Regions from separate parts of the Lysinibacillus sp. YS11 genome, predicted to be linked through region 3. Evidence: a T-box and tRNA genes for the amino acid it is inferred to sense, from the RefSeq annotation. Region 3 holds a T-box; the other regions hold tRNA genes.

Region 1 (6,968 bases), 1.1 Mb from region 3:
CATTGTTCCTCCCACTATTGCGACTGAAGCATCTGGGGGCATCACACTTGAAAATTTAAAGGCTTATGCCCAAACGGGTATTCAATGGATTTCACTTGGCTCCTTAACACATTCAGTTAAAGCTTTTGATATTAGTGCACTCGTTCAAATGAAAGGAGATCATTCCCTTGTCCATCACTAGTTTATTACAACAGACGACATTACTCCCAGAGCATTATCGGGCACTATCTGTAAAGGAAATGGAATCTCGTATTTTATCAATAAAGAAAAAATTAGGTCCTAAATTATTTATTCCTGGCCACCATTATCAAAAAGATGAAGTCATTCAATTTGCAGATGCAACTGGGGATTCTTTACAGTTAGCTCAATTATCCGCAGCAAATAAGGAAGCTGAACACATCGTATTTTGCGGTGTACATTTTATGGCAGAAACTGCTGATATGCTGACAACGAAACAGCAACATATCTATTTACCAGATATGCGCGCTGGTTGTTCAATGGCTGATATGGCTGATATTTATCAAACTGAACAAGCATGGCCAATTCTTCAAGAACTCTTTGGTGATACGATTATTCCTCTAACCTATGTTAACTCAACTGCGGCTATTAAAGCCTTTACTGGAAGACATGGTGGTGCTTGTGTCACTTCATCGAATGCAAAGGAACTTGTTCAATGGGCTTTTACCCAAAAACAGCGTATCTTCTTTTTACCTGACCAACATTTAGGAAGAAATACTGCCTATGATTTAGGTATACCTCTTGAAAATATGGCTGTTTGGAATCCGCATAAGAACTTGCTCGAAACAAAAGAGCCACTTGAAAATATCCAGGTTATTCTTTGGAAGGGTCACTGCTCTGTGCACGAAGGTTTTACTGTTCAACATACAGAGGTTATTCGCAAAGAACACCCGACTATGAGGATAATTGTTCACCCTGAGTGCAGCCGTGAAGTGGTTGCAGCGGCTGATGATGCAGGCTCCACAAAATACATTATTGATACAATCAATCGAGCTCCAAGCGGATCTGCATGGGCAATTGGAACAGAAATGAACCTTGTCAATCGCATTATTAAGCAGCATCCTGATAAACATATTGTCTCCTTAAACGAAAACTTTTGTCCTTGTTTAACAATGAATCGAATTGACCTTCCACATTTGTTATGGAGCTTAGAAAATATTGAGCAAGGTCAACCTCATAACCGTATACAAGTAGATGAACATACTACCGCTGAAGCACTTAGTTCACTTGAAAGAATGCTAGCCAGAGGATAAATAGTTAAAACTTTTTAAACAGAAAGGTTGAAGATATAACCTTTCTGTTTTTGTTCACATAACGCCTACTTCTAATAGTGCTAATGGCTTCCATTTGCGCCCCGCTTTGCTATAATTGACACGACTTTATGCTCCATGATACTGTCAATTTGGAGGTGATACTAAATGGCTTTTCAATCGAAAAATATCTTTATCAATTTACCAGTAAAAGATCTAAACAAATCTATCAGTTTTTTAAGGAATTAGGTTTTGAGTTCAATCAACAATTCAGTGATGAAACAACAGCCTCAATGATTATTAGTGAAAATATCTTCGTATTAATAATGGTTGAAGAACGATTTAAAGGATTTAGTAAAAAAGAAGTTACAGATACTACTACTTCTGCAGAAGCAATCTTATGTCTCTCTGCTGAAAACCGAGAACAAGTAGATCAACTAGTGAATAAGGCACTTGCCTCTGGTGGTAAACCTTATAGTGAACCACAAGATCACGGATTTATGTATGGTTGGGGTTTTCAAGATGTAGATGGGCATATCTGGGAAGTAGTTTATATGGACGAAAATGCATTGAATCAAGAGTAAATTTTGTATCTATGAATATCAAAAAACAGTAGATGCAATTGCATCTACTGTTTCTAGTATGACCCGTACGGGATTCGAACCCGTGTTACCGCCGTGAAAGGGCGGTGTCTTAACCACTTGACCAACGGGCCCATGGCGGAGAAGGAGGGATTTGAACCCTCGCGCCGGTTACCCGACCTACACCCTTAGCAGGGGCGCCTCTTCAGCCTCTTGAGTACTTCCCCAAAATAAAAATGGCTCCGAAGGCAGGACTCGAACCTGCGACAACCTGATTAACAGTCAGGTGCTACTACCAACTGAGCTACTTCGGAATAATGGTGGGCCTAAATGGACTCGAACCATCGACCTCACGCTTATCAGGCGTGCGCTCTAACCAGCTGAGCTATAGGCCCTTGGAGCGGGTGATGGGAATCGAACCCACGACATCAGCTTGGAAGGCTGAGGTTTTACCATTAAACTACACCCGCATAAATGGTGGGTCAGGACGGAATCGAACCGCCGACACTTAGAGCTTCAATCTAATGCTCTACCAACTGAGCTACTGACCCATTTCGTCCATGCTAAGCTTGCTCACTTTTTTGCTTCTCATGACTTTTATTTTAAAAATGGCGGTCCCGACCGGGATCGAACCGGCGATCTCCTGCGTGACAGGCAGGCATGTTAACCGCTACACCACGGGACCTTTTGGTTGCGGGGGCCGGATTTGAACCAACGACCTTCGGGTTATGAGCCCGACGAGCTACCACTGCTCCACCCCGCGATAATTTTATGTTGTTTCGAGTTTTTAAAGCACCATTTATAAAAATTTAAAACTGGAGGAGGTAGAGGGATTCGAACCCCCGCGCGGTGTTACCCGCCTGTCGGTTTTCAAGACCGATCCCTTCAGCCAGACTTGGGTATACCTCCGTTACAATATATAAATGGTGGACCTTGCAGGACTCGAACCTGCGACCGGACGGTTATGAGCCGTCTGCTCTAACCAACTGAGCTAAAGGTCCTTTAAGATGGCGGCAGAGGGGATCGAACCCCCGACCTTACGGGTATGAACCGTACGCTCTAGCCAGCTGAGCTACGCCGCCAGGATCTTTATACTGGTTAATTTACTTATGGTGGAGCCTAGCGGGATCGAACCGCTGACCTCCTGCGTGCAAGGCAGGCGCTCTCCCAGCTGAGCTAAGGCCCCATAATCTTTTTGGAAATGGTCGGGAAGACAGGATTCGAACCTGCGACCCCTTGGTCCCAAACCAAGTGCTCTACCAAGCTGAGCTACTTCCCGTTGTTCTTTTGGCGCGCCCGACAGGAGTCGAACCCATAACCTTCTGATCCGTAGTCAGACGCTCTATCCAATTGAGCTACGGGCGCATTTAAAATGGTGCCGAGGACCGGAATCGAACCGGTACGGTAGTCACCTACCGCAGGATTTTAAGTCCTGTGCGTCTGCCAGTTCCGCCACCCCGGCACATTTGGAGCGGAAGACGAGGTTCGAACTCGCGACCCCCACCTTGGCAAGGTGGTGTTCTACCACTGAACTACTTCCGCATGTGCATAAGCTTTTTTATCTGGCAATGAAAATAATGGTGCGGGTGAAGGGAGTCGAACCCCCACGCCTTGCGGCGCTAGATCCTAAGTCTAGTGCGTCTGCCAATTCCGCCACACCCGCTTATTATTATTTATAAATGGTGAGCCATGAAGGACTCGAACCTTCGACCCTCTGATTAAAAGTCAGATGCTCTACCAACTGAGCTAATGGCTCGAAAAAATGGTGCCGGCTATAGGAATCGAACCCACGACCTACTGATTACAAGTCAGTTGCTCTACCTGCTGAGCTAAACCGGCATATGGTGGAGGATGACGGGCTCGAACCGCCGACCCTCTGCTTGTAAGGCAGATGCTCTCCCAGCTGAGCTAATCCTCCTGGGTATTATGCCTAGCGACGTCCTACTCTCACAGGGGGAAGCCCCCAACTACCATCGGCGCTAAAGAGCTTAACTTCCGTGTTCGGTATGGGAACGGGTGTGACCTCTTTGCCATCATCACTAGACTATGGTCGACCTTCCATACACGGCGTACTGCTGTGTCTAGAAGCTCTCTTTTTAGAAAGATTTGCTCTTTCAAAACTGGATAAACGGTGCATTGAATGTTTCAAACTTTTTTGGTTAAGTCCTCGATCGATTAGTATTCGTCAGCTCCATGTGTCACCACACTTCCACCTCGAACCTATCTACCTCATCGTCTTTGAGGGATCTTACTTACTTGCGTAATGGGAAATCTCATCTTGAGGGGGGCTTCATGCTTAGATGCTTTCAGCACTTATCCCGTCCACACATAGCTACCCAGCGATGCCTTTGGCAAGACAACTGGTACACCAGCGGTGTGTCCATCCCGGTCCTCTCGTACTAAGGACAGCTCCTCTCAAATTTCCTACGCCCACGACGGATAGGGACCGAACTGTCTCACGACGTTCTGAACCCAGCTCGCGTACCGCTTTAATGGGCGAACAGCCCAACCCTTGGGACCGACTACAGCCCCAGGATGCGATGAGCCGACATCGAGGTGCCAAACCTCCCCGTCGATGTGGACTCTTGGGGAGATAAGCCTGTTATCCCCGGGGTAGCTTTTATCCGTTGAGCGATGGCCCTTCCATGCGGAACCACCGGATCACTAAGCCCGTCTTTCGACCCTGCTCGACTTGTAGGTCTCGCAGTCAAGCTCCCTTGTGCCTTTACACTCTACGAATGATTTCCAACCATTCTGAGGGAACCTTTGGGCGCCTCCGTTACCTTTTAGGAGGCGACCGCCCCAGTCAAACTGTCCGCCTGACACTGTCTCCTGCCCCGCTAAGGGGCATGGGTTAGAATTTCAATACAACCAGGGTAGTATCCCACCGACGCCTCCTTCGAAGCTGGCGCTCCGAGATCTCTGGCTCCTACCTATCCTGTACAAGTTGTACCAAAATTCAATATCAGGCTACAGTAAAGCTCCACGGGGTCTTTCCGTCCTGTCGCGGGTAACCTGCATCTTCACAGGTACTATAATTTCACCGAGTCTCTCGTTGAGACAGTGCCCAGATCGTTACGCCTTTCGTGCGGGTCGGAACTTACCCGACAAGGAATTTCGCTACCTTAGGACCGTTATAGTTACGGCCGCCGTTTACTGGGGCTTCAATTCGCAGCTTCGCTTGCGCTAACCACTCCTCTTAACCTTCCAGCACCGGGCAGGCGTCAGCCCCTATACGTCACCTTACGGTTTTGCAGAGACCTGTGTTTTTGCTAAACAGTCGCCTGGGCCTATTCACTGCGGCTCTCATGCGCTTGCACGCTCAAGAGCACCCCTTCTCCCGAAGTTACGGGGTCATTTTGCCGAGTTCCTTAACGAGAGTTCTCTCGCACACCTTAGGATTCTCTCCTCGACTACCTGTGTCGGTTTGCGGTACGGGCACCTCTCACCTCGATAGAGGCTTTTCTTGGCAGTGTGAAATCAGGAACTTCGTCCATACGGACTCGCCATCACAGCTCAACGTTACAGTGTGCGGATTTGCCTACACACACGCCTTACTGCTTGGACGCGCACAACCAACGGCGCGCTTACCCTATCCTACTGCGTCCCCCCATTTCTCAAACGGTGAGGAGGTGGTACAGGAATATCAACCTGTTGTCCATCGCCTACGCCTATCGGCCTCGGCTTAGGTCCCGACTAACCCTGAGCGGACGAGCCTTCCTCAGGAAACCTTAGTCATACGGTGGACGGGATTCTCACCCGTCTTTCGCTACTCATACCGGCATTCTCACTTCTAAGCGCTCCACCAGTCCTTCCGATCTGACTTCAACGCACTTAGAACGCTCTCCTACCACTGACATCGTAGATGTCAATCCACAGCTTCGGTGAATCGTTTAGCCCCGATACATTTTCGGCGCAGCGTCACTCGACCAGTGAGCTATTACGCACTCTTTAAATGATGGCTGCTTCTAAGCCAACATCCTGGTTGTCTGTGCAACGCCACATCCTTTTCCACTTAACGATTACTTTGGGACCTTAGCTGGTGGTCTGGGCTGTTTCCCTTTTGACTACGGATCTTATCACTCGCAGTCTGACTCCCGTGTATAAATATCTGGCATTCGGAGTTTGTCTGAATTCGGTAAACCGGGATGGCCCCCTAGTCCAAACAGTGCTCTACCTCCAGTATTCTCATCACGAGGCTAGCCCTAAAGCTATTTCGGAGAGAACCAGCTATCTCCAAGTTCGATTGGAATTTCTCCGCTACCCACACCTCATCCCCGCACTTTTCAACGTGCGTGGGTTCGGGCCTCCAGTAAGTGTTACCTCACCTTCACCCTGGACATGGGTAGATCACCTGGTTTCGGGTCTACGACCACGTACTATTTCGCCCTATTCAGACTCGCTTTCGCTGCGGCTCCGCCTTCTAAAGCTTAACCTCGCACGTAATCGTAACTCGCCGGTTCATTCTACAAAAGGCACGCTATCACCCATTAACGGGCTCTAACTACTTGTAGGCACACGGTTTCAGGATCTCTTTCACTCCCCTTCCGGGGTGCTTTTCACCTTTCCCTCACGGTACTGGTTCACTATCGGTCACTAGGTAGTATTTAGCCTTGGGAGATGGTCCTCCCGGATTCCGACGGAATTTCACGTGTTCCGCCGTACTCAGGATCCACTCAGGAGAGAACGAACTTTCGACTACAGGGCTTTTACCTGCTCTGGCGGACCTTTCCAAGTCGCTTCATCTAACTCGCTCTTTTGTAACTCCGTATAGAGTGTCCTACAACCCCAAGAGGCAAGCCTCTTGGTTTGGGCTCTTCCCGTTTCGCTCGCCGCTACTCAGGGAATCGATTTTTCTTTCTCTTCCTCCAGGTACTTAGATGTTTCAGTTCCCTGGGTCTGCCTTCAAGACGCTATGTATTCACGTCAAGATACTACGCGATTAAACGTAGTGGGTTCCCCCATTCGGAAATCTCCGGATCAAAGCTCACTTACAGCTCCCCGAAGCATATCGGTGTTAGTGCCGTCCTTCTTCGGCTCCTAGTGCCAAGGCATTCGCCGTGCGCCCTTAATAACTTAACCAAGTTATTAAGCCTAAAAAACTTAAAAAATAAATGTG
Region 2 (6,968 bases), 2.1 Mb from region 3:
TCCCAAAGTAATCGTTAAGTGGAAAAGGATGTGGCGTTGCACAGACAACCAGGATGTTGGCTTAGAAGCAGCCATCATTTAAAGAGTGCGTAATAGCTCACTGGTCGAGTGACGCTGCGCCGAAAATGTATCGGGGCTAAACGATTCACCGAAGCTGTGGATTGACATCTACGATGTCAGTGGTAGGAGAGCGTTCTAAGTGCGTTGAAGTCAGATCGGAAGGACTGGTGGAGCGCTTAGAAGTGAGAATGCCGGTATGAGTAGCGAAAGACGGGTGAGAATCCCGTCCACCGTATGACTAAGGTTTCCTGAGGAAGGCTCGTCCGCTCAGGGTTAGTCGGGACCTAAGCCGAGGCCGATAGGCGTAGGCGATGGACAACAGGTTGATATTCCTGTACCACCTCCTCACCGTTTGAGAAATGGGGGGACGCAGTAGGATAGGGTAAGCGCGCCGTTGGTTGTGCGCGTCCAAGCAGTAAGGCGTGTGTGTAGGCAAATCCGCACACTGTAACGTTGAGCTGTGATGGCGAGTCCGTATGGACGAAGTTCCTGATTTCACACTGCCAAGAAAAGCCTCTATCGAGGTGAGAGGTGCCCGTACCGCAAACCGACACAGGTAGTCGAGGAGAGAATCCTAAGGTGTGCGAGAGAACTCTCGTTAAGGAACTCGGCAAAATGACCCCGTAACTTCGGGAGAAGGGGTGCTCTTGAGCGTGCAAGCGCATGAGAGCCGCAGTGAATAGGCCCAGGCGACTGTTTAGCAAAAACACAGGTCTCTGCAAAACCGTAAGGTGACGTATAGGGGCTGACGCCTGCCCGGTGCTGGAAGGTTAAGAGGAGTGGTTAGCGCAAGCGAAGCTGCGAATTGAAGCCCCAGTAAACGGCGGCCGTAACTATAACGGTCCTAAGGTAGCGAAATTCCTTGTCGGGTAAGTTCCGACCCGCACGAAAGGCGTAACGATCTGGGCACTGTCTCAACGAGAGACTCGGTGAAATTATAGTACCTGTGAAGATGCAGGTTACCCGCGACAGGACGGAAAGACCCCGTGGAGCTTTACTGTAGCCTGATATTGAATTTTGGTACAACTTGTACAGGATAGGTAGGAGCCAGAGATCTCGGAGCGCCAGCTTCGAAGGAGGCGTCGGTGGGATACTACCCTGGTTGTATTGAAATTCTAACCCATGCCCCTTAGCGGGGCAGGAGACAGTGTCAGGCGGACAGTTTGACTGGGGCGGTCGCCTCCTAAAAGGTAACGGAGGCGCCCAAAGGTTCCCTCAGAATGGTTGGAAATCATTCGTAGAGTGTAAAGGCACAAGGGAGCTTGACTGCGAGACCTACAAGTCGAGCAGGGTCGAAAGACGGGCTTAGTGATCCGGTGGTTCCGCATGGAAGGGCCATCGCTCAACGGATAAAAGCTACCCCGGGGATAACAGGCTTATCTCCCCAAGAGTCCACATCGACGGGGAGGTTTGGCACCTCGATGTCGGCTCATCGCATCCTGGGGCTGTAGTCGGTCCCAAGGGTTGGGCTGTTCGCCCATTAAAGCGGTACGCGAGCTGGGTTCAGAACGTCGTGAGACAGTTCGGTCCCTATCCGTCGTGGGCGTAGGAAATTTGAGAGGAGCTGTCCTTAGTACGAGAGGACCGGGATGGACACACCGCTGGTGTACCAGTTGTCTTGCCAAAGGCATCGCTGGGTAGCTATGTGTGGACGGGATAAGTGCTGAAAGCATCTAAGCATGAAGCCCCCCTCAAGATGAGATTTCCCATTACGCAAGTAAGTAAGATCCCTCAAAGACGATGAGGTAGATAGGTTCGAGGTGGAAGTGTGGTGACACATGGAGCTGACGAATACTAATCGATCGAGGACTTAACCAAAAAAGTTTGAAACATTCAATGTATCGTTTATCTAGTTTTGAAAGAATAAGTCTTTCAGCTGAATAAGTGAAGTGATGATGGCAAAGAGGTCACACCCGTTCCCATACCGAACACGGAAGTTAAGCTCTTTAGCGCCGATGGTAGTTGGGGGCTTCCCCCTGTGAGAGTAGGACGTCGCTTCGCTTATTTTTTGTGGAGGATTAGCTCAGCTGGGAGAGCACCTGCCTTACAAGCAGGGGGTCGGCGGTTCGAGCCCGTCATCCTCCACCATTTTGGTCCCGTGGTGTAGCGGTTAACATGCCTGCCTGTCACGCAGGAGATCGCCGGTTCGATCCCGGTCGGGACCGCCATTATTATTGCCGGTGTAGCTCAGTTGGTAGAGCAACTGACTTGTAATCAGTAGGTCGTGGGTTCGACTCCTATCGCCGGCACCATTCCCTTGGAGGGGTAGCGAAGTGGCTAAACGCGGCGGACTGTAAATCCGCTCCTTAGGGTTCGGCGGTTCGAATCCGTCCCCCTCCACCATTTTAGGGGCATAGTTCAACGGTAGAATAGAGGTCTCCAAAACCTTTGGTGTGGGTTCGATTCCTACTGCCCCTGCCAGGTATTGAGGTACTCGTTCATAATACAGCTAATATAATCTATATAGTGGCGATTGTGGCGAAGTGGTTAACGCATCGGATTGTGGTTCCGACATTCGTGGGTTCGATTCCCATCAGTCGCCCCATTTTAAAATTGGGGTATAGCCAAGCGGTAAGGCAACGGATTTTGATTCCGTCATGCCTAGGTTCGAATCCTAGTACCCCAGCCATTTTTAATTTCACGAGCCATTAGCTCAGTTGGTAGAGCATCTGACTTTTAATCAGAGGGTCGAAGGTTCGAGTCCTTCATGGCTCATCATTTTTTAATTAACATGCGCCCGTAGCTCAATTGGATAGAGCGTCTGACTACGGATCAGAAGGTTATGGGTTCGACTCCTGTCGGGCGCGCCAATAAAATCATGTTTACGGAATGTAGCTCAGCTTGGTAGAGCACTTGGTTTGGGACCAAGGGGTCGTAGGTTCGAATCCTGTCATTCCGACCATCTTTCATGATAAATGGGGCCTTAGCTCAGCTGGGAGAGCGCCTGCCTTGCACGCAGGAGGTCAGCGGTTCGATCCCGCTAGGCTCCACCATTGTAATATTTTTGGAGGTATACCCAAGTCTGGCTGAAGGGATCGGTCTTGAAAACCGACAGGCGGGTAACACCGCGCGGGGGTTCGAATCCCTCTACCTCCTCCATTTTTCGGGTCAGTAGCTCAGTTGGTAGAGCATTAGATTGAAGCTCTAAGTGTCGGCGGTTCGATTCCGTCCTGACCCACCATTATTGCGGGTGTAGTTTAATGGTAAAACCTCAGCCTTCCAAGCTGATGTCGTGAGTTCGATTCTCATCACCCGCTCCAAAATGGGCCTATAGCTCAGCTGGTTAGAGCGCACGCCTGATAAGCGTGAGGTCGATGGTTCGAGTCCATTTAGGCCCATATTATTCCGAAGTAGCTCAGTTGGTAGTAGCACCTGACTGTTAATCAGGTTGTCGCAGGTTCGAGTCCTGCCTTCGGAGCCACGGCCCGTTGGTCAAGTGGTTAAGACACCGCCCTTTCACGGCGGTAACACGGGTTCGAATCCCGTACGGGTCATCAAGCATGTAGCACAGATGTGTGTTACATGCTTTTTTCTATTCTCCTGTTCTTTAAACGATAAAAGATAATGCAATAGCAGAAAAAGACCTATTTGCAAGGTGAGGGACTGAATTTAATTCCCCTAGCATCTTACTATGGGCTCCTATAAGCCGTTTCACTTACCACGTACACTTCCATGGTCAATACTTTTGTGAAGGCTGCTTGACTTCTCTAGTATAGCGATACAGGCGAAATCCTGGCCAGAGAATTTGTGAAACTGGTTCTGCTCTATGCGAAAGCGAAGCAACAGCAGCAAGTAAGTAGCCCAGAACGTATAGCTTTTTCACCATTTACAAAAATTCTATTGATTTCTTTGTTCTACAACCCCCTGAAAAAGGCTACATGACTACTGTAGCCTTTTTATAATAATTAAAATCTTTCTCCCTTACATTCTCTTACGAAAGAGAGTCTATAGAGTAAATATGAACAAACTATTTCATATATAAAATATGTATGTTTTTTCAATTACTATTTTCATGGTGCTTGTTGTTTTGTTCCTCTAATATGAGGATAAGTGGAGGAATCGATATGAATATACAGGAGATACAGCAATTTTTAAGTCTATATCAGACAGAACAAAATGAATCAGAACTTTGGTTAAAGAATAGATTACAGGCAGTTAAGGATGCAGGTAAATATCACCCAACAACAGAGGAGCTAGTTTTTGGCGCACGTGTGGCATGGCGAAATAGCAATAAGTGTATTGGACGTCTGTTTTGGCAGTCACTGCATGTGGTAGATGCACGTGATGTTTTAGATGAAAAGGCTATTTTTCAAAAATTACTAGAACATATTGATTATGCGACAAATCATGGGAAAATTCGTCCAACTATAACAGTGTTTGCTTCAGATAGAGTACGGATTTGGAATCATCAACTAATTCGTTATGCAGGCTATGAAACAGATGCAGGCATTATTGGAGATTCACAGTCCATTAAATTTACAAAAGTGTGTGAGTCGTTAGGATGGAGAGGTAAAGGAACTGATTTTGATGTACTACCACTCGTTATACAGGTAGATAATCGTGCTCCTCAAATGTTTGTAATTCCTGAAGAAAATATAGTAGAGGTCTCAATCCGTCATCCAGAGTCAAACGATGTGGAAAAATTAGGAATGAAGTGGTATGCCGTACCTATTATTTCGAGTATGCGTTTTCAAATGGCTGGAATTGATTTTCAAGCAGCTCCATTTAACGGCTGGTATATGGGAACAGAGATTGGCGCACGAAATTTAGCAGATCATGATCGTTATAATATGTTACCTGCAATTGCAGAGATTTTTAATCTTGATACAACCAAACAAGCGTCTCTTTGGCGTGATCGTGCTTTAGTAGAACTTAATATTGCTGTTCTTCACTCATTTAAAGAAGATGGTGTGAGCATTGTTGATCATCATACAGCAGCTCAGCAGTTTAAATTGTTTGAGGAGGCAGAAAAATCAACAGGAAGAGAAGTTACAGGCAACTGGACATGGTTAATCCCACCACTTTCCCCTGCCACAACTCATATATTCCATAAACCCTATGTAAATATTTATCATACACCAAATTATTTTTATCAAAAACCATGCTATTAGTGTAAAAGAATTGTTTACTTTCGATACTTTTGATGAGAGAGGGCTTACTATGTTAGATCAGCAAATTCCCAATATCCCATGGAGACAATTGACGACACCTTATGGTAGAGGTACAGCCATTCCTAAGCTGATAGAACAGGAGCAATACACACAACTAGCTGAATTAATTGAACATCAAGGTACACTGTGGCAGGTGACACCATGGGTTTTGCTTGTCCTTCTAAAAAAGCTTATTCGTAAAAAATTAGAGGTTGTCTCCTTACAAGAGGTACAGTTATATTTAGCTGTGGCACATGCTATTACCAAGGATTATCTCGACCCAGTCAATACTGTTAAAAATATGCAGGAGCTATTAGACGTCAACTATTTGTGGATAGAAAATGAGGATAATGATGAGCAGGAGTGGGAGAAAGAAACGCCAAAGGGCTATGAGGAGCAAGCTTTTGTAGGCTATTACTATTATAGTTATATGCTTTTACAAGAGGCTGTTCCTATTTTTTCTACTATAACAGCTCATAATAATGAAGCATCAGAATGCCTTGCTGAATTGCTAACATTACTCCAGCAACCCGACAATTAAGTAATGTGTAAACACTATATAGAAATAGAGCAGATGGAGGAATCAAATCCACCTGCTTTATTTAATTTTAATGCACATATTCATCCTTAGAGGCTCTCATTGAGCAAAAGAAGAGTAACATTGCTACAACGACAAAGAGCCATCCCGCAATATTCCAGCCGCCAAATAAATCATGCAAGTAGCCAAAAAGAATAGGACCAATTGCGGCAAATAAATAACCCAAAGATTGCGCAAAGCCTGATAAATCTGCTGCTTCAAATGCAGTACGAGTCCGGAGAGTGAAGAACATCATTGCTAGGGCGAATGAAGAACCACCTGCTAACCCTAGAAGAACCATCCACAGTACCCCAAGACTTGTCCATTCCATGACAACCCCAACAAAGCCTACTAAATAGAAGGATGTAAACATCAATACAAGTGGGCGTTGAGAAGTCATTTTACCAGCAATAATAGGCACTGCTAAGGCCATTGGTACTTGTGAGAATTGCATGATTGAAAACATCCAGCCAGCTTTATCAGGTGCTAAACCTTGAGCAATATAGATCTCAGGTATCCAAGCTGCTGTTGTGTAGAATAATAAAGATTGTAAACCCATTGCCCCTGTGACAGCCCAAGTAACAGGTGATTTCCATAAAGGTGTACTGGTCTTCTTAGATGTAGTAACTGGTTCCGGTTTATTTGATTTTAGTTGAGGTATCCAAATTAAGATTGTAATTAGAACGAGTATGAGTGCAATGGAAAGTGCACCTTGCCAGCCTAACGATGAATTAGCTATCGGATAGCTAATACCAGCACCAAGGCCAGCAGTAAAATTCATGGACATGGTGAAAAAGGCCATTAATAAACCCACATGATAGGGAAATTTCAATTTCAATAATCCTGGAATTAGTACATTTCCAAAAGAAATGGCTACGCCAATTAACACAGTACCCAATAGAAGTAATTCTGTAGTACCAAGTGAACGTAGGACAATTCCTAAAGCCAAGAGAAAAGTTGATAAAAATAATGTTAGCTCAAGCCCTAGTTTGCGTGCTACAACTGGTGCAAATGGAGATATAACAGCAAAAGCCAGCAATGGTATCGTTGTTAGAAAGCCTGCCAAAACATTAGATATTCCAAGATCTTCACGGATAAAGGATATAATTGGGCCAACAACAGTTAGTGGCATTCGTAATGTAGAGGCTATAAAGATAACTCCAAAGACTAAAAGTAAGGTT
Region 3 (6,968 bases):
AAGAACTTGTCCGCTATTATCCATGGCCTTAAGCGGCGGTGATGCCTCTTCAAAAAGCAATTCATGATAAACATCATCTTCTACAATTGGAATCCGTGATGCCTGACAAGCTTCATATAGCTGTTCTTTTTCTCTTGTTGTCCATACATGACCTGTTGGATTATGTAAAGTAGGAATGGCATAAAACACGGCTTGTTTCTTTCGTTTCCTTTGCGCTAATGTTTGAGCAAGCTGTACATCGCGTTCAATGCTAATCATTTGCATGCCAACTGACTGAAAAGGGTGAACAGAATTTAAGTAGGAGGTTGGCTCCTGAAACACAATAGACCCTTGCTCTAATAAGCCAACAGCAATTAATTGTAGTGCCTGAAGTGCACCTGAAACAATACAGACGTTTTGAGGTTCAGCAGGAATGCCTCTTTTTGAACATATTTACAAATAGCTTTACGAAGCTGATCATTACCTTGTGGCGAAGAGTAGCCTAATGCTTTCGGTTGAAAGGATAGCTCTCGCAGTGAAGCTTCTATTTCCTCGGTAGGCAACAAACTGGGTGCTAGCTCTCCCGTTCCTAAACGAATTACATCCTCGCGCTGTTCGTATTCGTTAATTAATTGGATGGTGTGGTAGTTTGGCTTGTGGATGCTTGTTTCGATATAAGTTTGCCAATTCGGCTGTGTTTGTTGGATTAATGCATGCCAGGAATTGTGCGTAACATAAACACCAGAGCCTACCTTTGCTTCAAGAATGCCCATTGCTTTTAATTCCTCCAAAGCCTGCTGAACTGTGCTACGATTCACATCGAACTGCATGGCCAGCTGTCTTTGGGTAGGTAGTTTTGTCCCTGCCGCCCAGTCTCCTCGCTCCACATTGGCTGTTATCCACTGTACAATCTGCTGCTGTAATGTATTATCACTTCGTCTATTCGGCTGCCAGCTCATGTTCCTTCTCCTTCCATGCAATGAAATTGGGTGGATAAAAAACCATCCAATTGGTCGTTTTCTTTTAGTTATACCATATCTAAAATAAGTAAAGAAAGGAGGAATGGTCATTGGAAGCTTTTCTTCATGGGATCATTTTAGCATTTGGACTCATTTTGCCATTAGGTGTACAAAATGTTTTTGTTTTTTCACAAGGTGCTACACAACCAAGTTTATTACGCGCTTTGCCAGCAGGTGTGACTGCTGCGATCTGTGATACACTGCTTATTCTACTTGCGGTATTCGGTCTGTCATTAATTGTTCTACAGTTTGAATGGTTGCGTATCACTTTAATGACTATTGGTATTATTTTTTTACTTTACATGGGCTATAGCATTTGGCGTTCAAATCCAGCAAACACTGAAAATAGCGAAGCATTGCCTATAAAAAAACAAATTCTCTTCGCACTCTCTGTATCACTTCTAAATCCACATGCTATTTTAGATACAATCGGTGTTATTGGTACTAGCGCATTAAAATATAGTGGAACCGAGCAAATAATGTTCACTGTTGCTTGTGTGTTCATTTCCTGGCTATGGTTTTTCGGTCTCACATTGACTGGCGCCTCGTTCAAAAAACTAGACGGCTCTGGAAAATTGATGCGACTATTTAATAAATGCTCCGCCGTCTTTATTTGGGCCACAGCATGTTATCTGGCAAGTGGCTTATTTTAACGTACATAGAAAAAGCTCAGGAGGTAACCCTGAGCTTTTCTTTTATAGAGAAACAAATAAAGTGAGCTTTTCATTAAACAATGCCGTCTCAATGGATTTTGCATGAGACCATTGCTCACCATAATGAATAGCTTTGACTAATACATTTTCTTGTAATAAAGCTTCGTGCTGCTGAATCATGAAAAGTACCCCTGCACTACCATTAAAGGCAATCGATACATATTGCGCCACTGGTAGCTGCCATTTTTTTCGTGCATCTTGTATTGTACGAATTAATTCTCGTATTTGCCCTTCTTGTAGTAAGCTCTCTGTAAGTTGAACACTCATCAAGACACGGCAAGTGCTATCCTCCGCTAAAATATAATGGTCCTTGACGATTGATTCAGCTATTACATGTTCTCTTAATAATGTTAGCTGTTGACCGTCCATCATGAGATCCACAGTTTCATGATGTTGTAGCCTTTGTTTCTCTTCCTCTGTTAATGCCAACACATACTCTTTTACTTGATGAACCTTTGGACCAAATGCCGCTCCCGCTGTTTTAAAATTCAATTTATAATGCACGCTTTCATAGGCTAAAAAATCATGTGTCCATCTACAAGCTTTGATGTTTAACTCATCCTGAATGAGTTCGCTATAGGCTTGGTAATCCGACAGTTCACCTTTTAGGGCAACAATGAGTTCACTTAAAGGCTGCTTGACCTTTATTCCCTGACTATTGCGAATACTACGTCCAAGTTCCACAACTGTTAAGACCGTTGCCATTTCTTGTTCAAGCTTCACATCCACTAGTTGATCGTCGAATATTGGATATTCCTCAAGATGAACACTTTTTCCACATAGTTGACGGTAGATATCCTCTGCTATAAATGGTGTAAACGGTGCTATTAATTGACAAATGGATGTCAGTGCCTCGTAAAGTGTGCTAAGTGCACCTCGTTTATCTGCTGTCATTCCATTTGCCCAAAATCTAGCACGTGAACGACGTATATACCAATTGCTTAACTCTTCCACCAATTGACCAATTTCCCTTGTAGCCTGTGTAAATTGATAATCATCCATAGAGGTTGTGACAAGCTGGATAGTGTGATGTAAGCGGGACAATATCCAATGATCTAGCTGTGAACGTGTACCTGTATTTGTAGCATCATACGTAAAATTATCGATCTGGGCATACATGTCATAAAATTTAAACGTATTGTCGAGTGTATCCACCAGCTTAGATTTCGCATCTAAGACAATTTTCTTCGAAAAACGCTTTGGATTCCATGGTGAGCTATCAACTAAAAATGCCCAACGTAGAGCATCTGCTCCATACTCCTGGATTAACTCAACAGGCTCTAATGCATTGCCTTTACTTTTGGACATCTTCTGTCCATGCTCATCGAGTACATGCCCTAACGATAGCACATTTTTATAAGGTGGTTTTCCTGTAAACAAGGTCGATACTGCTAATAAGCTATAGAAAAATCCTCGCGTTTGGTCGATGCCCTCAATGACCACATCTGCTGGAAACTGATGATGAAAGTTCGCTACGTCTTCAAAAGGATAATGCTGTTGGGCAAATGGCATCGAGCCACTGTCAAACCAAACATCGATAACTTCAGGCGTACGTTTCATGTCGCCCTGGCAGACAGGACAGGTACAGACAATAGCATCTATAAATGGCTTATGGAGCTCTAATTGTTCATTGACAGCTCCTTTGGCTAATTGTTGTAGCGCAGCAACACTGTTAGGTGCCTCCTCATGATTACAATCCTGACAGATCCACACATTGAGTGGTGTCCCCCAATAACGATTACGACTAATATTCCAATCCACTAAGTTTTCTAGGAAGTTGCCAAATCGTCCATCCTTAATATGGCTAGGGTACCATGTCACATGCTGATTATTTTGTAAAAGCTGCTCTTTTAATGCCGACATTTTGATAAACCAGCTATCTGTTGCATAGTACAATAATGGTGAATCACAGCGCCAGCAATGCGGATAGCTATGCTCATATTTTTCTTTAGCAAATAAAAGCTCTTTTGCTGCAAGCATTTTAATGATATCGACATCACAATCTTTCACAAATCGTCCAACAAGCTCAGGTACCGCTTCTGTATAACAGCCTTTAAGATCAACTACATTGACAAAGGACAAGCCATGTTGCTGTACCGTTTTATAATCGTCCTCTCCATAAGCAGGTGCTATGTGTACAATTCCTGTTCCACTATGCTCTGTCACATAATCTGCCATGACAATGATATGCCCTTTATCGACGGTTACATAGGAAAATGGCGATATATAGGAAACACCTGCAAACTCCTGTCCGTCATGCTCACTTAATATTTCTACAGGCTCTGAAAAAACCTTTGATACCAATGATTTGGCTAGTATATAGATGTTGTTTGCATGCCTTACACGGACATATCGAAGAGCAGGATTCATAGCCAAGGCTACATTGGCTGGTAATGTCCAAGGCGTCGTTGTCCAGCCTAAGATATATTCGTCTCGATCCTCTAGCTTAAACATTGCAGTAACGGATAAATCCTTAACATCCTTATAGCCCTGTGCCACCTCATGAGAGCTTAAGGAAGTTTGACAGCTAGGGCAATAAGGTGAAACGCGATGTCCTTTGTATAACAGTTTTTCCTTGTGAACATGGCTTAAAATATGCCACACAGATTCAATATAGTCATTACTTAATGTTAGGTAAGGATCATCCATGTCAAGCCAGTAGCCAAGCTGCTCTGTAAAAGTACGCCATTTTTGCTCATAGGTAAAAACGCTCTTCTTACATGCTTGAATAAATTGCTCCACCCCATAGTTCTCAATCTCCTGCTTTCCTGAGATTCCTAATGCCTTTTCTACCCCTAATTCCACAGGCAACCCATGTGTATCCCAACCTGCTTTGCGTTCAACTAAATAGCCTTGCATTGTTTTATAACGTGCCACCACATCTTTTATGGTTCTACCAAATGCATGGCCAACATGTGGTAAACCATTCGCTGTTGGGGGTCCCTCATAAAATACAAAGGGCTGCTGTTCAGCACGATTACTTACGGATTTGGCGAAGGTCCCTTCTTGCGCCCATAATGTACGAATCCTTGTTTCTCGTTCAACCGTTGTTTCTTTCTTTTGTTCTTTCTGCATATTAGTTCCTCCTATACAAGCAAATTTGTATAAAAGGCATACAAAAAACCCCGTCCCAAGGAAAAGGGACGGGGTTAACCGCGAATACCACCCTAATTCTATTGACACGATGGCCAATAGCACTCAGCAACGTACAATCATACGTGTTCTTTTTAACGGTAGACACCCGGATTAGCTTACTCCATTCAGCTAATCTTCTCAGAGAGGATTTTCATGTAACACCTGCACACCGACTTCCACCAAATGTCGGCTCTCTGTAGAACAAAATGAAACACTACTCTTTCTCATCAACGAATTTGTATGCTTTTATTGTCCTTCATCTTAGCAAATTACCAATTGTCTGTCAACGGTGGACAATCTTAAAAAATTTCGTTGAGACAAGTGGCAATACTTTAATGGAGATCAGCATATTGTGGCTGTTGAATGGTTTGAATCAAAAAGCTCTTCAGCAATGTTTTACTATTGAATAGCACGAGAATGTCTAGCTTCTTGTTAGGGAGATTCCTTTACTATTTTCATTTCTACGATATCCTTATAATCAATGAATGGCTGAGCGTCATCGTTCCCAATCGACTGTCTATATTGAACTTCTACTCGATCACCAACTGATAGTGTTTGCGGGACATCCACTAGAGGAAACCATGTACCATTACTATGTTTTTGCACTAATTCATCGACAGATTTTTGCCCAACCTCGCTAGCCAAGACGCCTGAGACAACTAAAAATTCATGTTCCTTGATCGCTAAGACGGTTCCACTTCTGATGAGCTTCATTTGGCTGTCCTTTTCAGGGATTTTATATTTTTCTCGTAAGGAAGCAATGTCTTTATGATAATGTTGTTCTAAATAATTCATGGCTTCTTGCTCGACAAACCATGTACGAATGGGACTACTTACATCCTTATAATCGGCTTGGCTTGCCTCCCATAACAAGTCAAATGTAGCCATTTTATAGGCAATTGGCTTGCCATAGTTCTCTATAAACCCTTCGTTTGTGACTTGCAACATTTGCAGAAACTTATCATAAGTTGGCCGAGTATCATCCTCATAGCTCCACTCTTCCATGAACTGTTCGAGTGCCTTATCTACTTGCTCTTGTGTAGGTACTAGTTTTTTCGATTGCGCATAAGCAAAGGTCGATTCAAAATATAAAAAATTATCAAAACTTGCCTTATATAAACGATTCTTTCCGTTCATAAAAGAATCAAGTTGTAAATATAGCTCTAAAATCCGCTCATCTAATACGGGTGGAATAGTAGAAGCTTGCTGTTGTTGTTCATTATATTGCTGATATATAAACAGCCCTATGCAGACACTTAAAATCATAGCCAAAACACCATATGTCCAGCGTTTTGCAGATTTTTTTTCTTGGCGTTGCTGTAAATGCTGAACCACATTTGTCATCACACGCTTTTTACTTTCTGATAAATCCTTTACTACGCGAGCATCCATTTTACTCATGCAGGAGCACCTCCCATTCAACATGCTGTAATTGTAGCTTCAATAACTCTCGCCCACGACGTAGCCTTGTTTTGACGGTGCTTTCAGGAATCGTTAACAGCTCTGCAATATCTACCACAGGCATTTCTTCAAAATAAAAATGTATAATGACCTCTCGCTGTTTGAAAGGGAGAGCTAGAATCGCATTTTCAATCAAAGTACGTTCATCATGCTGTACAAGCATATCTCTTCTCATAACGGTTTGCTGCGGAAAAATCTTCTGTTGCACTTGAATTTTCCGATAGGTCCAGCTGCGTAAATAATCTTTACTTCGATTACTAACTAATTTCGATAAATACGCCTTTAGCTCCCCACGTTCCTCATAGTTTTGCTGATTATCATAGAATTTAATAAAGACATCCTGTACGATATCTTCAGCACTTTGTAAATCTCTCACATAGTAAAAGGCAAGACGAATAAGCCTCTCTGTATGCTGTTCCATTATTTTTTCCAGTTCATGAATTAGCAACATTCTTCCTCCTCTCTACCCTATAAACGGTGCTCCCGGCTTCGAGGTTTGCTTTTTTTGTCATTTACTCCAAATCATTGTCAGTAAATGGTGTAATCACTTGTTTTTCCGTTGAAGATAACACGATATTAGTAGAAGGTGTGCCATAGGGCATAGCCGCATCAATAAATTGTTCTAATGTTTCTACTGAATAGGTCGCTAATTTAACAATAT
Region 4 (6,968 bases), 1.1 Mb from region 3:
GTCTTGACACTTATCTTTACATAAAATATAAAAGAAAACAAGACCTGATGAACAAGAGAGGAAGAAGACGATGATTTATATGGATTATGCTGCAACATCACCTATGATGAGGGAATCTCTTGAGGCATATGTAGAGGTGGCACAACGGTATTATGGAAATAGTGCGAGTTTGCATGATTTAGGGGGACAAGCTTTTTATTTTGTCCAGCAATCAAGGGAGGTTGTAGCCCAAGCCCTAGGTGTAACTAGTGATGGCGTAATTTTTACGGGTAGTGGAACAGAAGGAAATCTCATAGCCATCTTGTCGTTAGCGCTAGCCTCAAAAAAAGGAAAACACATTATTTCATCTCAAGCTGAGCATACGTCAGTGCATGCGGCTTTGAATACACTTGAGAAAAAGGGCTTTACTGTAACAAAATTACCTTTGCAGAAGGATGGTTGTGTTGATCTGGGGCAATTGCAACAAGCAATCCGGGAAGAGACTGCTTTGATTACCATTCAACATGTCAATTCTGAAATTGGTTCAATCCAGCCTGTAGAGAAAATCGTAAAGATGGCAAGAAAATCAAATATATTCTGTCATGTTGATTGTGTACAATCATTTGGCAAACTAGCTATACCACAAGGGGCAGATGCGATTACCATCTCGGCTCATAAAATAGGCGGACCAAAGGGCTGTGGTGCTATATATCTGAACCCTGCAATCAGAGTACCTGCATTAACACCAGGTTTGACACATGAGAGGGGTCTTAGAGGGGGGACATTAGATACTCCTGCAATCGTGGCCTTTGCCGCGGCAATTGAAAACTATCAATATGAATTGCAACATTATGAAACGCTAAGAAATTATTTTGAAAATAATTTACCTGAAAAATGTCAGCTCGTTGAGTGTAAACAGCAACTACCTAATATTTGTGGGGTAATGATGGAAAAAGTAGAGGGGCAATATGTTCTTTTAAAGTTAAATGAGGCGGGAATCTGTATCTCTACAGGTAGTGCATGTGATATTCATAGTGAATCGGGAACAAAGGCTATTCTATCAATGGGATTTTCTTTGGAAGCGGCACGCCAATTTTTTAGAATATCTTTTGGTCCTTCCACTACACTTGAGGATATTGTAAAATTAAAAATAGAGCTTTCAAATATTTAACGAAAAGACGAGTGAAGGATTATCTATATTCTTCACTTGTAGTGAAATAGATTATAAGCTAATAATATCGGCCAAATAAAATAATTGTTTTCTTTTGAACCAACAATTGCTATAATATTTTGCAGGGCAATATTTTCTCTTACTTAACAAAAATATCTTTAAAAAGTAATAATTTCTTTTTTTTATAAAAAAGTATTGCACAATGTTAGAAAACGTTATACAATAATTCTTGTCTTGAAGGACAGGTAAACAACTTCAAAACATGATACATAACCAAGTCTAGTGATGATGGCAAAGAGGTCACACCCGTTCCCATACCGAACACGGAAGTTAAGCTCTTTAGCGCCGATGGTAGTTGGGGGCTTCCCCCTGTGAGAGTAGGACGTCGCTAGGCATAATACCCAGGAGGATTAGCTCAGCTGGGAGAGCATCTGCCTTACAAGCAGAGGGTCGGCGGTTCGAGCCCGTCATCCTCCACCATATGCCGGTTTAGCTCAGCAGGTAGAGCAACTGACTTGTAATCAGTAGGTCGTGGGTTCGATTCCTATAGCCGGCACCATTTTTTCGAGCCATTAGCTCAGTTGGTAGAGCATCTGACTTTTAATCAGAGGGTCGAAGGTTCGAGTCCTTCATGGCTCACCATTTATAAATAATAATAAGCGGGTGTGGCGGAATTGGCAGACGCACTAGACTTAGGATCTAGCGCCGCAAGGCGTGGGGGTTCGACTCCCTTCACCCGCACCATTATTTTCATTGCCAGATAAAAAAGCTTATGCACATGCGGAAGTAGTTCAGTGGTAGAACACCACCTTGCCAAGGTGGGGGTCGCGAGTTCGAACCTCGTCTTCCGCTCCAAATGTGCCGGGGTGGCGGAACTGGCAGACGCACAGGACTTAAAATCCTGCGGTAGGTGACTACCGTACCGGTTCGATTCCGGTCCTCGGCACCATTTTAAATGCGCCCGTAGCTCAATTGGATAGAGCGTCTGACTACGGATCAGAAGGTTATGGGTTCGACTCCTGTCGGGCGCGCCAAAAGAACAACGGGAAGTAGCTCAGCTTGGTAGAGCACTTGGTTTGGGACCAAGGGGTCGCAGGTTCGAATCCTGTCTTCCCGACCATTTCCAAAAAGATTATGGGGCCTTAGCTCAGCTGGGAGAGCGCCTGCCTTGCACGCAGGAGGTCAGCGGTTCGATCCCGCTAGGCTCCACCATAAGTAAATTAACCAGTATAAAGATCCTGGCGGCGTAGCTCAGCTGGCTAGAGCGTACGGTTCATACCCGTAAGGTCGGGGGTTCGATCCCCTCTGCCGCCATCTTAAAGGACCTTTAGCTCAGTTGGTTAGAGCAGACGGCTCATAACCGTCCGGTCGCAGGTTCGAGTCCTGCAAGGTCCACCATTTATATATTGTAACGGAGGTATACCCAAGTCTGGCTGAAGGGATCGGTCTTGAAAACCGACAGGCGGGTAACACCGCGCGGGGGTTCGAATCCCTCTACCTCCTCCAGTTTTAAATTTTTATAAATGGTGCTTTAAAAACTCGAAACAACATAAAATTATCGCGGGGTGGAGCAGTGGTAGCTCGTCGGGCTCATAACCCGAAGGTCGTTGGTTCAAATCCGGCCCCCGCAACCAAAAGGTCCCGTGGTGTAGCGGTTAACATGCCTGCCTGTCACGCAGGAGATCGCCGGTTCGATCCCGGTCGGGACCGCCATTTTTAAAATAAAAGTCATGAGAAGCAAAAAAGTGAGCAAGCTTAGCATGGACGAAATGGGTCAGTAGCTCAGTTGGTAGAGCATTAGATTGAAGCTCTAAGTGTCGGCGGTTCGATTCCGTCCTGACCCACCATTTATGCGGGTGTAGTTTAATGGTAAAACCTCAGCCTTCCAAGCTGATGTCGTGGGTTCGATTCCCATCACCCGCTCCAAGGGCCTATAGCTCAGCTGGTTAGAGCGCACGCCTGATAAGCGTGAGGTCGATGGTTCGAGTCCATTTAGGCCCACCATTATTCCGAAGTAGCTCAGTTGGTAGTAGCACCTGACTGTTAATCAGGTTGTCGCAGGTTCGAGTCCTGCCTTCGGAGCCATTTTTATTTTGGGGAAGTACTCAAGAGGCTGAAGAGGCGCCCCTGCTAAGGGTGTAGGTCGGGTAACCGGCGCGAGGGTTCAAATCCCTCCTTCTCCGCCATGGGCCCGTTGGTCAAGTGGTTAAGACACCGCCCTTTCACGGCGGTAACACGGGTTCGAATCCCGTACGGGTCATACTAAGTGCAGTAGATGAATTTACATCTACTGCACTTTTTAATTTACTTGATATTTAGATTTATAACATAGCTATAATAAATGAAAGCCTACACAGAATGATTAAACTGTGTAGGCTTGTTTGTTGTTTTTTAAATTAGTGATTAAATTTTTCGTCCTTTTCCATATGGGATGCAAAGAGGTGTACCAAAGATTGGATCTGTCGTCATTTGGCAATCAAGGTCAAACACATGATTAACTAAATCAGTGGTCATAATTTCTTCTGGTTTCCCTTGACGATAGACACCACGGTCACGCACTGTAATAATATGATCGGCATAGCGACAAGCAAGATTAATATCATGTAGTACCATAATAATAGTTCGCTTTTGCTGTTGGTTCAATTCGAATAGTAAATCTAAAACGTCTATTTGATGAGTTAAATCTAAGTATGTCGTAGGCTCGTCTAAAAGAATGATATCTGTATCTTGAGCAAGCGTCATAGCTATCCAAGCACGTTGACGTTGTCCTCCTGATAGCTCATCTACTGGTCTATCTTGTAAATGCTCTGTACCTGTAGCTTTTAAAGCGCTTAAAACGATTTCTTCATCCTTTTCAGTCCACTGTTGTCGCCAACTTTGGTAAGGATAGCGACCTTGTTTCACAAGTTGTAGGACAGTTAAGCCTTCTGGTGCAACAGGAGATTGAGGAAGAATAGAGAGGTTTTTAGCCACTTGTTTTGTAGATAATTTAAAAATATCCTCACCGTCTAATAAAACGGAGCCTTTTTTAGGTTTTAATAATCGAGCAATGGAGCGTAAGAGTGTGGATTTACCACAGCCATTCGCTCCGATTAATACAGTAATTTCATTCAAAGGAATAGATAAATTGAGATCTTCGATAATATTGAAATCACCATAACTTAATGTTAGAGATTTGGTTAATAAAGATTCAGTCATGTAGTATAGACTCCTTTATTTTTTAGGGTTTCTAAATAATAAATAGATAAAGTAAGGAGCACCGATAGCAGCAGTAAAGACGCCTGCGGGTACTTCTAATGGGCTAAATGCTGTACGACCTATAATATCTGCAACCATTACAAGCAATGCACCAATTGCTGCGGATGCCGGAATAAGTACACCGAACGATGAACCAACAATGCGTCGTGCAATATGAGGAGCCATTAATCCTACAAACCCAATAGCACCAGCAAATGCTATGGCACTCGCTACTAAACTGGAGCATAATAGAATTAAGTAAAGGCGTGTTTTTTGAACAGGCTGCCCTAGGCTTGATGCTGTATCATCACCTAATTCTTGAACATTTAACTGCCGAGTAATAAAAAAGGTTATAAGTAGAAGTACAAAAATCAATGGAATAACGATTTGTACTTGATCCCAATCCGAACTTTTGACACTACCCGTAATCCATTTATTCGCTTCACTTGCTTGATAAATTGGGCCGATAATCATTAACATTGTAGTAACTGCTTGCATGAATGCCGACACGCTAATACCGATTAAGACAAGACGATTTGGTGTGACACCATCTTTCCAAGCAAATAGGTAGACTATACATCCGACGATAGTAGCACCTATGAATCCTGCTAATGGCAACCACTCTATACTAACTGTTAAAGAGTGATTAGAATCACTGAAAATGGCTAAGAAACCAACAACCGCTGCCCCACCACCAGCAGATATGCCGATTATATCAGGTGAGGCAAGTGGATTTTTAATGATTCCTTGTAAAACTGCACCTGCGACGGCTAACGCCATTCCAGCAAACAAGGCCATGAAAATTCGAGGCATTCGAAAATCAATAATAATCAGTTGATCAAAATCTGAGCCGTAACCAAAAAAAGCTTGTAAAACTTTAAATGGATTGATGAATGAATCACCAAATGATGCACTAAGAAAGAACACGGCAAGAGTTAGTATGCAAATCACTGTTAATTTTTTTATAGCTTGTACATCTATTAAAAATGAAATTTTTTGTTGAAGTAAACGAATTGTTTTTACATGTTTCATTATTTTTTTCCACCTTTTCGCGCAAGGTAAATAAAGAATGGTGTGCCAATCATAGCAGTCATGACGCCTACTGGAACTTCTTGTGGCATGATAATATAACGAGCCGCAACATCAGCCAGCAATAAAAGTATCCCCCCAAGTAAAGCAGCCATAGGAATAAGCCATCGATGATCAGTGCCGACAAACTTGCGCGCAAAATGGGGAACGACAATCCCTATAAAACCAATGGGGCCAGCAATTGCAACTGCTCCCCCTGCTAAAAAATAACAATAAGACCGACCAATATCTTCATAAGTCCTAAACGTAAACCAAGACCTCTTGCTACATCATCGCCAAGAGCGAGAATATTCATTTTGGGGGAAATGATGAGGGCAGCAATCCACCCAATTACTAGATACGGTAGAACAGATAGTAGAATTTCAAGTTTTCTACCTTGTACAGAACCTGCTAACCAAAACAAAACTTGATCAAGTTCTGCTTCATTTGTAGCGAGTAAACCTTGCGTAAATGATGCAAATAGGGCACTGATGGCAGCACCAGCTAAAGTTATTTTCACTGGAGTAACAGCATCTCTACCTGAGAAACTAATTCCATAAACGGATAAAGCAGCGATTGCTGCACCAAGAAATGCAATCCACGCAAAAGATTGCAAGCTTGAAATGTGGAAAAAAATCATGGCAAAGACAACAGCAAAGCCTGCTCCTGCATTAATGCCCAAAATTCCAGGAGAGGCTAATGGATTTTTCGTTAAGGTCTGCATAAGCACGCCTGTAATAGCTAATGAAGCACCAACGCAACTGGCTATAAGAGCTCTTGGAATTCGAACATTTTGAATAATAAGATGCTCATTTGAATTGTTAAATTGTCTAAAAGATTCATACGTAGTTTGAATAGAAGTATTTGCATAACCATACACAATACTGATCCCCATAGAAAGAAGTAATAGTATGACTCCTACTAGTAAAGCAATCATTTTAGAATAATTATTTTTTAATATCATATTTAACGTGTACTCTTTTCTTGGAAAATTATTAAATTAGTTATTGACATTGATAGTTACATACAATACGATTAATATCGTTCTTAGACAGATGAAAGTGATTTTCATTCTCGTCAAATATGCTTAAATATTTTATCATATACAATGGAGGAAGAAAAGGTGCAAAAAGCTTTTCAAAAACTATTAGTTTTACTAGCTGTGGTTGCTATTTTTGTTCTGGCAGCATGCGGTACTTCTAAAGATAATGCCAAAGAAGAAAGTACAAAAGAAAGCAATGCTTACAGTGTTGACCATGCAATGGGGACAACTGAAGTAAAAGACACACCAAAACGTATCGTTGTTTTAACTAATGAAGGAACAGAAGCATTATTAGCTCTAGGTATTAAACCAGTAGGTGCTGTTCAATCTTGGACAGGCGATCCATGGTATGATCACATCAAGGATCAAATGGAAGGTGTAGAGGTTGTCGGTATTGAACATGAAATAAATATCGAAAAAATTGCTTCTTTAAAGCCAGATTTAATCATTGGCAATAAATTACGACAAGAA

What was found. A T-box is a leader RNA that pairs with one kind of tRNA and senses whether it is charged. The one in region 3 lies ahead of ileS (isoleucine--tRNA ligase), so its partner is inferred to be a tRNA-Ile.
Region 1: it encodes a tRNA-Ile, which carries the amino acid that the T-box ahead of ileS (isoleucine--tRNA ligase) is inferred to sense. The anticodon was not compared.
Region 2: it encodes a tRNA-Ile, which carries the amino acid that the T-box ahead of ileS (isoleucine--tRNA ligase) is inferred to sense. The anticodon was not compared.
Region 4: it encodes a tRNA-Ile, which carries the amino acid that the T-box ahead of ileS (isoleucine--tRNA ligase) is inferred to sense. The anticodon was not compared.

Annotation. Positions count from the first base shown of each region.
Region 1 covers NZ_CP026007.1:3,550,520-3,557,487, forward strand. Annotated here, with positions in the region: gene nadC (carboxylating nicotinate-nucleotide diphosphorylase) at 1-181, shown strand, start outside; gene nadA (quinolinate synthase NadA) at 168-1,271, shown strand; partial or broken gene LBYS11_RS17775 (VOC family protein) at 1,437-1,852, shown strand; tRNA gene LBYS11_RS17780 (tRNA-Glu) at 1,912-1,983, opposite strand; tRNA gene LBYS11_RS17785 (tRNA-Ser) at 1,986-2,076, opposite strand; tRNA gene LBYS11_RS17790 (tRNA-Asn) at 2,087-2,163, opposite strand; tRNA gene LBYS11_RS17795 (tRNA-Ile) at 2,168-2,244, opposite strand; tRNA gene LBYS11_RS17800 (tRNA-Gly) at 2,246-2,319, opposite strand; tRNA gene LBYS11_RS17805 (tRNA-Phe) at 2,325-2,400, opposite strand; tRNA gene LBYS11_RS17810 (tRNA-Asp) at 2,459-2,534, opposite strand; tRNA gene LBYS11_RS17815 (tRNA-Met) at 2,538-2,612, opposite strand; tRNA gene LBYS11_RS17820 (tRNA-Ser) at 2,666-2,758, opposite strand; tRNA gene LBYS11_RS17825 (tRNA-Ile) at 2,774-2,850, opposite strand; tRNA gene LBYS11_RS17830 (tRNA-Met) at 2,858-2,931, opposite strand; tRNA gene LBYS11_RS17835 (tRNA-Ala) at 2,960-3,035, opposite strand; tRNA gene LBYS11_RS17840 (tRNA-Pro) at 3,052-3,128, opposite strand; tRNA gene LBYS11_RS17845 (tRNA-Arg) at 3,138-3,214, opposite strand; tRNA gene LBYS11_RS17850 (tRNA-Leu) at 3,223-3,311, opposite strand; tRNA gene LBYS11_RS17855 (tRNA-Gly) at 3,317-3,391, opposite strand; tRNA gene LBYS11_RS17860 (tRNA-Leu) at 3,428-3,512, opposite strand; tRNA gene LBYS11_RS17865 (tRNA-Lys) at 3,530-3,605, opposite strand; tRNA gene LBYS11_RS17870 (tRNA-Thr) at 3,613-3,688, opposite strand; tRNA gene LBYS11_RS17875 (tRNA-Val) at 3,692-3,767, opposite strand; rRNA gene rrf (5S ribosomal RNA) at 3,778-3,893, opposite strand; rRNA gene LBYS11_RS17885 (23S ribosomal RNA) at 4,005-6,931, opposite strand.
Region 2 covers NZ_CP026007.1:280,445-287,412, forward strand. Annotated here, with positions in the region: rRNA gene LBYS11_RS01295 (23S ribosomal RNA) at 1-1,878, shown strand, start outside; rRNA gene rrf (5S ribosomal RNA) at 1,946-2,061, shown strand; tRNA gene LBYS11_RS01305 (tRNA-Val) at 2,073-2,148, shown strand; tRNA gene LBYS11_RS01310 (tRNA-Asp) at 2,153-2,228, shown strand; tRNA gene LBYS11_RS01315 (tRNA-Thr) at 2,237-2,312, shown strand; tRNA gene LBYS11_RS01320 (tRNA-Tyr) at 2,320-2,403, shown strand; tRNA gene LBYS11_RS01325 (tRNA-Trp) at 2,408-2,481, shown strand; tRNA gene LBYS11_RS01330 (tRNA-His) at 2,530-2,605, shown strand; tRNA gene LBYS11_RS01335 (tRNA-Gln) at 2,615-2,689, shown strand; tRNA gene LBYS11_RS01340 (tRNA-Lys) at 2,703-2,775, shown strand; tRNA gene LBYS11_RS01345 (tRNA-Arg) at 2,794-2,870, shown strand; tRNA gene LBYS11_RS01350 (tRNA-Pro) at 2,886-2,962, shown strand; tRNA gene LBYS11_RS01355 (tRNA-Ala) at 2,978-3,053, shown strand; tRNA gene LBYS11_RS01360 (tRNA-Ser) at 3,067-3,159, shown strand; tRNA gene LBYS11_RS01365 (tRNA-Phe) at 3,166-3,241, shown strand; tRNA gene LBYS11_RS01370 (tRNA-Gly) at 3,247-3,320, shown strand; tRNA gene LBYS11_RS01375 (tRNA-Ile) at 3,325-3,398, shown strand; tRNA gene LBYS11_RS01380 (tRNA-Asn) at 3,405-3,481, shown strand; tRNA gene LBYS11_RS01385 (tRNA-Glu) at 3,483-3,554, shown strand; gene LBYS11_RS01390 (nitric oxide synthase oxygenase) at 4,125-5,171, shown strand; gene LBYS11_RS01395 (hypothetical protein) at 5,221-5,751, shown strand; gene LBYS11_RS01400 (CynX/NimT family MFS transporter) at 5,819-6,968, opposite strand, start outside.
Region 3 covers NZ_CP026007.1:2,428,906-2,435,873, forward strand. Annotated here, with positions in the region: partial or broken gene LBYS11_RS11975 (PLP-dependent aminotransferase family protein) at 1-938, opposite strand, end outside; gene LBYS11_RS11980 (LysE/ArgO family amino acid transporter) at 1,049-1,651, shown strand; gene ileS (isoleucine--tRNA ligase) at 1,694-4,786, opposite strand; T-box leader at 4,848-5,086, opposite strand; gene LBYS11_RS11990 (DUF3221 domain-containing protein) at 5,279-6,247, opposite strand; gene LBYS11_RS11995 (sigma-70 family RNA polymerase sigma factor) at 6,240-6,758, opposite strand; gene LBYS11_RS12000 (Lrp/AsnC family transcriptional regulator) at 6,820-6,968, opposite strand, start outside.
Region 4 covers NZ_CP026007.1:3,541,308-3,548,275, reverse strand. Annotated here, with positions in the region: gene LBYS11_RS17755 (cysteine desulfurase family protein) at 80-1,150, shown strand; rRNA gene rrf (5S ribosomal RNA) at 1,429-1,544, shown strand; tRNA gene LBYS11_RS17745 (tRNA-Val) at 1,555-1,630, shown strand; tRNA gene LBYS11_RS17740 (tRNA-Thr) at 1,634-1,709, shown strand; tRNA gene LBYS11_RS17735 (tRNA-Lys) at 1,717-1,792, shown strand; tRNA gene LBYS11_RS17730 (tRNA-Leu) at 1,810-1,894, shown strand; tRNA gene LBYS11_RS17725 (tRNA-Gly) at 1,931-2,005, shown strand; tRNA gene LBYS11_RS17720 (tRNA-Leu) at 2,011-2,099, shown strand; tRNA gene LBYS11_RS17715 (tRNA-Arg) at 2,108-2,184, shown strand; tRNA gene LBYS11_RS17710 (tRNA-Pro) at 2,194-2,270, shown strand; tRNA gene LBYS11_RS17705 (tRNA-Ala) at 2,287-2,362, shown strand; tRNA gene LBYS11_RS17700 (tRNA-Met) at 2,391-2,464, shown strand; tRNA gene LBYS11_RS17695 (tRNA-Ile) at 2,472-2,548, shown strand; tRNA gene LBYS11_RS17690 (tRNA-Ser) at 2,564-2,656, shown strand; tRNA gene LBYS11_RS17685 (tRNA-Met) at 2,710-2,784, shown strand; tRNA gene LBYS11_RS17680 (tRNA-Asp) at 2,788-2,863, shown strand; tRNA gene LBYS11_RS17675 (tRNA-Phe) at 2,922-2,997, shown strand; tRNA gene LBYS11_RS17670 (tRNA-Gly) at 3,003-3,076, shown strand; tRNA gene LBYS11_RS17665 (tRNA-Ile) at 3,078-3,154, shown strand; tRNA gene LBYS11_RS17660 (tRNA-Asn) at 3,159-3,235, shown strand; tRNA gene LBYS11_RS17655 (tRNA-Ser) at 3,246-3,336, shown strand; tRNA gene LBYS11_RS17650 (tRNA-Glu) at 3,339-3,410, shown strand; gene LBYS11_RS17645 (ABC transporter ATP-binding protein) at 3,554-4,348, opposite strand; gene LBYS11_RS17640 (FecCD family ABC transporter permease) at 4,364-5,419, opposite strand; partial or broken gene LBYS11_RS17635 (FecCD family ABC transporter permease) at 5,419-6,419, opposite strand; gene LBYS11_RS17630 (ABC transporter substrate-binding protein) at 6,564-6,968, shown strand, end outside.